DNA from 2 places in the Paenibacillus guangzhouensis genome. Region 1 is predicted to be linked to the other one. Evidence: riboswitches for the same ligand, from Rfam matches in the RefSeq annotation. Region 1 holds a riboswitch; the other holds the start of a gene.

Region 1 (5,103 bases):
TCAAAAGCCGAGATCCCTGTTGTCGTATCCACATGATCTACAGAGATGGTAAAGGCGGTGCCATGATAGTCGGTATTATGGGATACCATGGGCGCCAAATCTAGCTCTTCCGCACGCTCTTCGGTGATCGGCACACAGACAAGACCGCGTCCTTCCGTAATCATGAAATTAATGACATCGGGAGTCGCTTTCTCTGCAAGCGCAATGAAGTCCCCTTCGTTCTCGCGATCTTCATCATCCACGACGATGACAACCTTCCCCATCATCAGATCATATATAGCTTCCTCAATCGGATCGAACCGATAACGTTCTTCACTCATCTCTCCATCACCTTCACTTTCTTCTTGATTAGATAAACCCATTCTCCGCTAGAAATTGTTCCGTTACGCGATTTGCAGGTCTCGCTTGATCTCCGCTTGAACGATAATGCAGCAGGTGATCGACATATTTGCCCAGCACATCGCATTCGATATTGATGGTTGCTCCCGTACCCTTCTCCTGCAGCACCGTCTCAGCCAAGGTGTGAGGGATGATGGATACAGAGAAGACGCCATCTGCCTGATCAGCCTTCACCACCGTCAGACTAATACCGTCCAATGTGACAGAACCTTGCGGGATAATAAATTTGAACATGGAAATCTCATCTGGTCTGATCCCGAATACGACGGCATTCGCGTCTTCCGATCGGCTAATAATTGTCCCCGTGCCATCGGCATGCCCTTGCACAATATGACCGCCAAATCGTCCATTCGCTCGCATGGCTCGTTCGAGGTTAACTCGACTCCCAGGTTTTAACTGAAATAGATTGGTATGGCGGAAAGTCTGGGGCATCACATCCACGGAGAAAGACCCCTGGTCATAAGCAACGACCGTCAGACAAACCCCATTGACAGCAATACTGTCTCCAAGCTGCACATCATCCATAATCTTAGAAGCTCCAATATGTAAGATCATGGCTTCCCCTTTGCGATAGATCCGCCGCATGGTTCCGATCTCTTCGACCAATCCCGTAAACATCGTATCCTCCTCCTTCCATTCAATCCTTCGTATGACATTAAGCTTGAGCAGGGTAACCTGTTATACAGACATTATCTCCGAGCTGCTCCACCGTTAATTTCTCTAATACGATCGCTTCGCTCATCTTCTCGTATCCTTCGAAGACGATCGTACCCGGAGCCATAAATCCTCCAATAATCTTCGGTGCAAAGAAGAGCATGACCTTATCCACACAGCCCGCCTCGAGCATGGAGCCGTTTAAGCGGCCGCCACCTTCCAACAGAATTGAGCTAATCTCAAGCTCACCCAATCGTTCCATCGCGAGCGCCATATCAACATGTTCGCCAGATCCACATCGGATGATTTGTGCCCCTAGTGCTTCTAACTCCAGTACCCGTTCCTGGCTTGCTTGATCCGTCGTTAGAATCATCGTTGGCGCAGTGCCATCCTGAAGAACCTTAGCTTCTCGTGGAATGCGAAGCTTGGAATCCACAACGATTCGGGTCGGATGAAGACCCGGGACTGACAGTCTCGTCGTCAGGCTTGGGTCGTCTGCAAGTACCGTACCGATCCCGACCATGATCCCTTGATGCTGATGTCGCAACGTATGCACGATTTCACGAGCTGCCTCATTCGAGATCCACTTGCTGTCGCCCGTCTTGGAGGCTACTTTGCCATCCAACGTGCTCGCCGTCTTCAACGTGACGAATGGGCGTCTCGTCGTTATATATTTAATAAATTTTTCATTGAGCTTGATCGCTTCAGCTTCTAGAACTCCTACCTCAACTTCAATCCCATGGGACCGAAGCATTTCAACCCCTGTTCCCGCAACTTGTGGATTTGGATCTAGACAAGCAACAACGACGCGGTTAACCCCTTCACGAATCAATCGTTCGCTGCATGGCGGTGTCTTGCCATAATGACTGCAAGGTTCCAAGGTCACGTAAGCCGTACTTCCTACGGCCTCTGCTCCTGCCATATTCAGTGCATGAACCTCTGCATGTCCTGTTCCACGCTGCAGATGTGTGCCTAGCCCGACTACACGCCCGTCCTTCACAACAACGCATCCTACGACAGGGTTAATTCCTGTCTGGCCGACAGCTCGCTCAGCCATTTGAAGTGCAAGTCGCATATAAAATGCATCATTCATGACTTCCACCCTGATCCCCACCTTTCTCTCTCCAGTTCTCTTCTCTACATAGCATGGCAAAAAACCCCTTGGTACATGCCCAAGGGGTTGTAGAAGTTCGGTTCAACGTGAGACTAATCCCTATGAAGCGAATCCAGATTCATCAGCAAATAGACGTCACCAAATAGAGTCTACGCGATAGCCTTTTGTTAAAAAAGCGCGTGTACTCTCGCAGATTCGATTCTGTGTCTTACGTTTCCTTCTCCCATCCAGACTATACTGTCGGTCTCGGATTCTCACCGAGTCAGCCTTCACCCGTCTTGCAGCCAAGACATGGATCCGGGTCACGGACTTTACGAGTCTTCTGCTCGTATCACCGCCGGTTGGGATTTTCACCCGACCCCGAAGGAACATCACATTTTCTCCCACAGCTTATCATCTGCGCTTACAAAAAGCAAGCACATCCATCACTGCATGTATTACAGTAAGATGTTATGGCGACATGTAAAAACCCCGCAGGCCAATGCCTACGGGGTCTTCTGTCTTGCGACAATTAAACTTCTGTTACTTCCACTGTTTCCATACGATCTTTGCCTTTGAATGTATCAACATGCTCCATGCCTGATACAACTTTACCAAATACCGTATGTTGTCCGTCCAAATGCGGTTGCGGTTGGTATACGATATAGAATTGGCTTCCGCCTGTGTTACGTCCTGCATGTGCCATTGCAAGCGCACCGCGCTCATGTTTGTTCGGGTTGATCTCGCAATTGATTGTGTAACCAGGACCACCAGTTCCGTTACCTGTTGGGCAGCCGCCTTGTGCAACGAAGCCAGGAATTACACGGTGGAAAGTAAGTCCGTTATAGAACCCTTCGTTTGCTAGTTTTTCAAAGTTCGCTACTGTATTCGGTGCGTCTTTATCGAATAATTCAAATACGATTTCGGCGCCATTGGCCATTTTAATTTTTGCTTGTTTTGCCATGTGTGAGAACACTCCTTATCTATATGTCAACAACTAAACCCTAGTGTACTATGAAAATGCTGGAGAAGCAAAACTTCTATGACAGAATCATCAAAAAATAAAAACGGCCTCCCTTCCAATGAAGGGAAACCGCTATGAATTCGCTATTGTCCAGTTGATTACTTCGTAAGCGCGACTTTCTTCATCCGCTCAGGAATTAAGTCGTTCCCGACAATGTTATCAAATGATTCACGTGCCACAACTAGATCCGCTTGCCCATCCTTTGCGAATACAACGGAAGGACGACGAATCCGGTTGTAATTGCTCGCCATTGCATAATTATACGCACCCGTGCAAGCAACAGCTAACAAATCGCCACTGTTCACTTTCGGCAGCTCTAAATCCCAAATCAGCATATCTCCGCTCTCGCAGCATTTCCCTGCGATCGATACGGTCTCAACAGCCTCTTCTTTGGCACGGTTCGCCAGAATGGCTTCATATTTGGATTCATATAAGGCTGGACGCGGGTTGTCCGTCATCCCGCCGTCGACAGCGACATATTTACGTACACCTGGAATTTCTTTGCTCGTCCCTACGGTATAGAGTGTCGTTCCTGCATCCCCAACGATACTGCGGCCCGGCTCGACCCAGATCTCTGGAAGCGTATCTCCCAATGCTGCGAAATGCGTCTTCACACCATCCGTGATCGCTTTAACATATTGGGAAACTTGTAGCGGAGTATCACCCTCGACGTAACGAATACCGAAACCTCCGCCAAGGTTTACGACTTTGAAGGTGACTTGAAGTTCATCACGCACACGAAGTGCGAACGCTGCAACGCGCTCAACCGCCATCTGGAATCCTTCTACTTCGAAGATCTGGGACCCGATGTGAGAATGAACGCCCAGCAATTCAAGATTCGCGAGCTCTGAAGCCTCACGAACAGCGACGAACGCAGAGCCGTTACCAATATCGAAGCCGAACTTCGAATCTGTCTGCCCCGTCGAAATATATTCATGGGTATGCGCTTCTACGCCAGGTGTTACACGCAAGAGAATGTTCACTCGTTGGCCTTTCTCAGCTGCGATGGCGTTGAGCAAATGCAGTTCGATAAAGTTATCGACAACGAAGCAACCGATACGCGCATCAATCGCCATCTCAATCTCTTCTACCGTCTTATTATTTCCGTGGAAATGAATGCGGTGGGCCGGGAAACCAGCTTGAAGCGCAGTATAGAGTTCGCCATCCGATACAACATCGAGAGACAAGCCTTCTTCATCAGCCAGACGGCACATCGCCATGACGCAAAATGCCTTGGATGCATACGCTACCTGGAAGTTCAATCCGGATTCACGGAATGCTGCGATATATTCACGGCAACGTTTGCGAACTAATTCCTCATCTACAATATATAAGGGGGTTCCGAATTGCGCTTTCAAATCTGTGACATCGCAGCCACCAATCTCTAAATGTCCTTTGGAATTAATTTTACTTGTGCCATGTAAGTACATATCATTTCTCCTCTACTTTTTCATCTATATGTCGGATTGGAAATATTTATCGTTCCAAATTTTACAACATTATAGCAAATAATCTGTAGAAGAAGAATGGACTAATTTGCAGATCATTTGTATTTTTATTTAATCGGATTCATTCTTTCTCATCTTCGTACTATCGACAGTTTGGTTGTAACTCGGGCGTTTCCGCATATTCAGCACAGGTTGACGAATGAAAATATTGAGAAGCGCCTTTGCATTAAATGGTATGAACGGCCAGAGGTACGACGAGTTGTAGGAACGATGCACGGATAGAAACAGGATGACAAGCGTCGATCCGACAATAAATCCAGCGCCTCCAAAAATAGCCACGGCGATCAACAAGAACAAGCGTACAATTCGGTTGGCCAGCGATAATTCGTAGCTGGGTGTTGCGAACATGCCGATCGCTGCGACCGCCATGTATAAGATTACTTCGGGAACGAATAACCCTGCCTTCACCGCGACATCGCCCAGAA
Region 2 (5,103 bases), 600 kb from region 1:
CGCTGGGCATCTCTCTGCAAGCTCCAGAAGCTTGGCGTATTGATCGTTTAGAATATGGAATACAAAGTCCTCTCTCATCGTGGTTGTTCCTCCCCTTGTCCATCATCCGTCGGTTTTGCTCCGACTTCCTATGGAATGATTGTAGCAAGGACGGCACCCGAGCAAACGTGCGAAAAGTAATGAATAATCAAGGGGAATCTCTATACCAAAAGTAATGTCATTTCCTTATAAGAGACGGCGAACCGCAAAAATAGCCGCCTGCGTTCGATCACGCAGTCCCAGCTTCGCCATCACGCTGGACAGGTGGTTTTTGGCGGTGCCTTCCGTAATATGCAGGGCATCCGCGATCTCTTTATTGTTTAAGCCTTCGGCAAGGAAGGTCAACACATTCTTCTCACGTTCAGTCAAGCTGGCAAGCCCTTCCTCCTCATCCTTCAAGAAAGCAGGAATCGGCATGGAGCTCCCAGCAATCCCCTTGTTCAGCCCCTTCAGCAGCATTGACGTAATCTCGGGCTGAAGAACTGTTCCTCCGTTGCAGACGGTGTGAATCGCGCTGACGATCGCCTCGGACGGCATATCCTTCAGGAGATATCCGTGCACACCTTGCTCCAAAGCTCTCAGAATCAGCTCCTCGTCGTCAAACGTGGTCAGGATCAGGATTTTGGTCTCGGGAAAATGCTTGAGGATGAGCGCGGAAGCCTCTACACCATCCATTACCTGCATTCGGATATCCATCAACACAACGTCGGGACGCCACTCCATCACTTTGGCATAGGCGTCTCTCCCGTCCACCGCCGTGTCTACCACCTCCATGTCCGGTTCCAATTCCAGAATCGTCGCTAACCCTTCCCGCATGAGCCTCTGATCATCTACTACGAGAATCTTCATTGTCTCTCTCCTTCCATGCCTGCAGCCGGATACGGTAGACTCGCTCTCACCGAGAAGGTCCTATCGCCTTCCTTCCCGAACGAAACCTCTCCGTGCCATTCCTTTACTCTTTCTTGCATATTCAACAAGCCGAAACCCAGCTTCATCTCTCCCGGTACAACTCCATCATTGCTTATTACTATCGAAAGCCCACCCGTGTCATAGGCCAGTTGAATAGAGGCTTTGTTCGCGCGTCCGTGTTTCTTCGCGTTCGTCAACGATTCCTGGGTGATACGGTACGCCGTGAGCTGAAATTCACCGGGAAGTGGAACCGGGTCGCCCTTGAGGTAAAACCGGGTCTCGACCTCCGCATACCTCGTGAACTCCTCGGACAGCTTATCCAAACTTTCGGGCAGGAATGTCGATTGCACAGGCTCGTCCCGTATCGTCCGTACCGCCAACCGTATCTCCTGCAAGGAGGCCCGCAGCAATTCCTCACATTCCGAATAGATCCGTCCGCTACGCTCCGAATCCACCCGGCTCAGCTTGCGAGCCGCTTGCATCTGAACGATCAGTCCAGTTAATTTATGGCCTACCGAGTCATGCAGCTCTCTTGCGATCGTGACCCTTTCCCGTTCCGCTCCCCATTCTTCGGCTTGGAGAGCATATTCCTGCAGCCTCTCGTGGGATTCCCTCAGCTGCGCGTACAAGTGAAGTGCATCCTGCCTCGCGCGTTGATAGAAATGAAGCAAGAAGCACACGATGCCCGCAAAAACGATAAAAGAACAAGTCATAAAATAACTAACTTCGTCCAGCTGTTGGAATACATACCAATCGATAGCGATCATGATCGCTAAATAGACGGCAAGCAATACTACACAGGTGATGATGATGGATCGGAAGCTCTTTGGGAACATCAGAATGGCCAAAGCCGTAATCCCGACCAGCAGTTGATTGGGAACTTGTCCTCCAATAAAGACGTAGCCGTAAGCCGCCGAAACTAGAAAATCCAGAATCAGAACCCGAATAAGCACGTTCCTACGCGCCTTCGCCTTGGGCAGCCGAAACCGAACGAACAAAAACACAGCTATCGAAAGAACGATAAAGCTCAGCCGCCAGAAGAACGCGGTCGATGTTTCATAGTAAACGACCCCCGTCACGGCGAGACTCACGATCAGCTTCAGCACGAAGAACAACTGCCAGAATAGAAGGCCATTTCTCGTTAAATATCCTGTCAGATCCATAATCGCGTTCCTTCCTTTCGATCGCCTTGAACTAGCACATTAAGCAAAAACGCCTTCGGCCTCCTTATGGACGCTGGAGAAGCTTTACGGAGACGATTCAGATAAAGACAGGATTAATCTTATCTTTCAGAATCGTTAAGTAAAATCGTCAATGATCACCCTACCGACTCTTTGACTTTTGTGTCTATCAGCGTAGATGTATGCGTAGCCATGTAACCTTTATTGTTCACCTGGCACAGACTCCTCCTGAGGCTTAACAGGCAAATTACGGTGGCCCGTCGAATGCCATCCAATATGTAAAATCAAAAAGCGTTCAAAATAGATAAAATCTCCTAACAGAGGTACAGTTAGCCTGTCCTAATCTAGGAGATATCCACATGGTCAAGAATACACGACTCACTTCATTTGGTAAATGGGTTGCGAATATAATTTCTGAAATTCTTCAAGATAAGGAAAATACGACTGCTACTCTCGACCGCTAATTTTCTTGCTTCTATGTTTGGAAGCATTTAATATGGATCCCTGAACATATTCTTGACACAGAGAATCGACAAATGTGTAGTGATCAAGTCACTTGATGGTTTTGGAAACTATGTGATACAATGCATCCTAAATTGAATACGGACCTTCGGGGCAGGGTGAAATTCCTGACCGGCGGTGAAGGGCCATTTTGATAGGCTCCAGCCCGCGACTCGTCGATTTCCTCTAAGGAAGGGACGACTGACTTGGTGAAATTCCAAGGCCGACGGTTACAGTCCGGATGGAAGAAGGTCACAACTAAGCATGAATCGTTTTTGAAAACGACTACGATCCATGTTTGTTTGGATATGCCCCGTTATTCTAATAACGGGGCATACTTCTTTAGAAGTGTCCTATTCAAAAACCGTAGGAGGTTGTTGAATATGGAAAATGCAACGAATTCAATCTATTTTTTGACTGCTCTTTTTCTCGTTCTTTTATCTGGATTTCTGCATGCGTTGTGGAATCTTTTTACGAAGAGTAGTATAAAAAAAGACGTATTTTTGTGGTTATGTCAATGGGCGGGGGTAATTGTTTATTTACCTTTGGTTGTACTTTATATTCCCCAATCAGTCGCGGACATAAAAAGTTATTCTTTACTATTTGCTTCTATGATTTTGCACGGAATCTATGTAATACTGCTCGCTAAAACGTATTCATTAGGAGATCTTTCTCAAGTCTATCCAATCATGCGTGGAACAAGTCTATTACTGGTTCCACTAATATCTGTATTTTTTTTAGGACTTCACCTAGGTATCGTAAGCTGGATAGGTATATCTTTAATTGTTTTGGGGATTTTTTTCATTAGTGGAGCTAAGATTAACAAAATTTCGCCTCGACCGAGAGTGGAAATACTCCTCGCAAGTGCAGTAGGTATTTGTATTGCAAGTTATATTCTGGTGGACGCAATATCTATTAATTATTGGCCACCTTTCGTACTGAATGAAGCAACAAACTTGGGGAATGGAATAGCTTTATCATTTTCAGTTTTTCGTTCCCGAACAATAAGGAATGAATGGAAAATCAATTGGAAAACGGTTCTATTAGGGGGGATTTTTGCACAGGGTGGCTATCTGTTATTTTTATATGCTGTAACAATTGCCCCTGTCGGACAGCTAGCACCAATGCGAGAGATTGGGACAGTTTTTGGCACAATGCTTGGAATTGCTATTCTTAAAGAGAAACAAGGTAAGAGTCGAATTATTGCTTCTATTTTCATTACAACGGGGATCATTATTCTTGGATTCTCAGGACGCTAATTTAATTTTTAACGTGTCAGTAAAAAACGGCGTTGTGATACTCTATTTGTTGAATGATCGTTTCGTTTAGCTAGCATATTAAAACGTCATCTTTCTGCCGTACCCGTCAATGAACTTATGTCATCCTTAATCGCCTTACCCCGATCTTCCATTTTCGCATTGAATTTCGGGAAACATGACTTCTTGCATAGAGCATGAAAACATTCACCAAAAGTCATACTCGTCCTCATACGTTTATCTATCTTTTCGCACATTTGCCTCCTTTCTTTTCTTGATAACATAAAGGTGAAAGGAAAAACGGATGCGAGGAGCTGTAAAATGAAAAATATTAAAATGATCAACTGGATTCTTGTGGCCATTGTTGCTTTATATTTCTTTTTAAGTGCTTATATAGATTTGGCCCATACTCCGCAAGCCGTAGAGACGGTGAAGAAGTTAGGTTATTCGGAGTACTTTTTAGATATACTTGGAATCGCAAAAGTTCTGGGAATTATCGCACTTCTTGCTCCAAAATTCAATAGATTAAAAGAGTGGGCGTATGCCGGATTTACTTTCGATGCGATTTCAGCTATCTGGTCAAACATTGCTAGTGGCTACCCTTCGGAAAGTATTGCAGCTGTAATAGCAATTGTGCTTCTTATGGCCTCCTACATTGTGTCCCGCAAGCTACAGAACGAAATCCTTGCGGAATCCGCCAATAAATATTCGTTCATTAAGAGAGAAACAAAAATTCGTCCTTTATGAAAGAAACAAAATAAGCATATTCCCGAACTTCGAGTGATAATGTCAACCCAAGGCGCGTTTGCTTTGGGTTTTTTGGCACTAACCCGACTCGGTAAAAAGCCAGATTCCATACGAGCATTTGGAAATATTAAAGAACCCGCTCCAGAACAACGGAATGCGGGTTTACTTCTCTGTATCTAAGTGATTGCAATAAGCAATGCTCCAAATATAACTATAAGGCTACCGTTTTCGTAGCTACTTTTTTTTGAAATGTCTGGTCATGCTCAACAAAAACCATTGTTGGATTAAAGCTTTGAATAAGTTCTTCAATTTGCATACGTGAATAAACATCAATAAAATTTAGTGGCTCATCCCAAATATATAAATGTGCTTTTTCACATAAACTTTTGGCTATAAGCAACTTTTTCTTTTGTCCACCAGAATAGTGGGATATATCTTTTTCAAACTGAATACGGTCAAAATCCATTTTT

Evidence for each region. A riboswitch is a leader RNA that binds a small molecule or an ion and turns the genes downstream of it on or off. The one in region 1 is predicted to bind FMN.
Region 2: it holds a riboswitch for FMN, as region 1 does, so the genes downstream of both, GCU39_RS10670 (DMT family transporter) here and ribD (bifunctional diaminohydroxyphosphoribosylaminopyrimidine deaminase/5-amino-6-(5-phosphoribosylamino)uracil reductase RibD) in region 1, are expected to answer to the same signal.

The regions. Positions count from the first base shown of each region.
Region 1 covers NZ_CP045293.1:3,006,964-3,012,066, forward strand. The annotation lists gene GCU39_RS13520 (bifunctional 3,4-dihydroxy-2-butanone-4-phosphate synthase/GTP cyclohydrolase II) at 1-320, opposite strand, end outside; gene GCU39_RS13525 (riboflavin synthase) at 349-1,017, opposite strand; gene ribD (bifunctional diaminohydroxyphosphoribosylaminopyrimidine deaminase/5-amino-6-(5-phosphoribosylamino)uracil reductase RibD) at 1,055-2,155, opposite strand; FMN riboswitch at 2,379-2,539, opposite strand; gene GCU39_RS13535 (peptidylprolyl isomerase) at 2,679-3,110, opposite strand; gene lysA (diaminopimelate decarboxylase) at 3,269-4,600, opposite strand; gene GCU39_RS13545 (spore germination protein) at 4,730-5,103, opposite strand, start outside.
Region 2 covers NZ_CP045293.1:2,408,670-2,413,772, forward strand. The annotation lists gene GCU39_RS10655 (DinB family protein) at 1-78, opposite strand, end outside; gene GCU39_RS10660 (response regulator) at 226-888, opposite strand; gene GCU39_RS10665 (sensor histidine kinase) at 885-2,111, opposite strand; FMN riboswitch at 2,732-2,887, shown strand; gene GCU39_RS10670 (DMT family transporter) at 3,014-3,889, shown strand; gene GCU39_RS10675 (DoxX family protein) at 4,208-4,633, shown strand; gene GCU39_RS10680 (Lsa family ABC-F type ribosomal protection protein) at 4,845-5,103, opposite strand, start outside.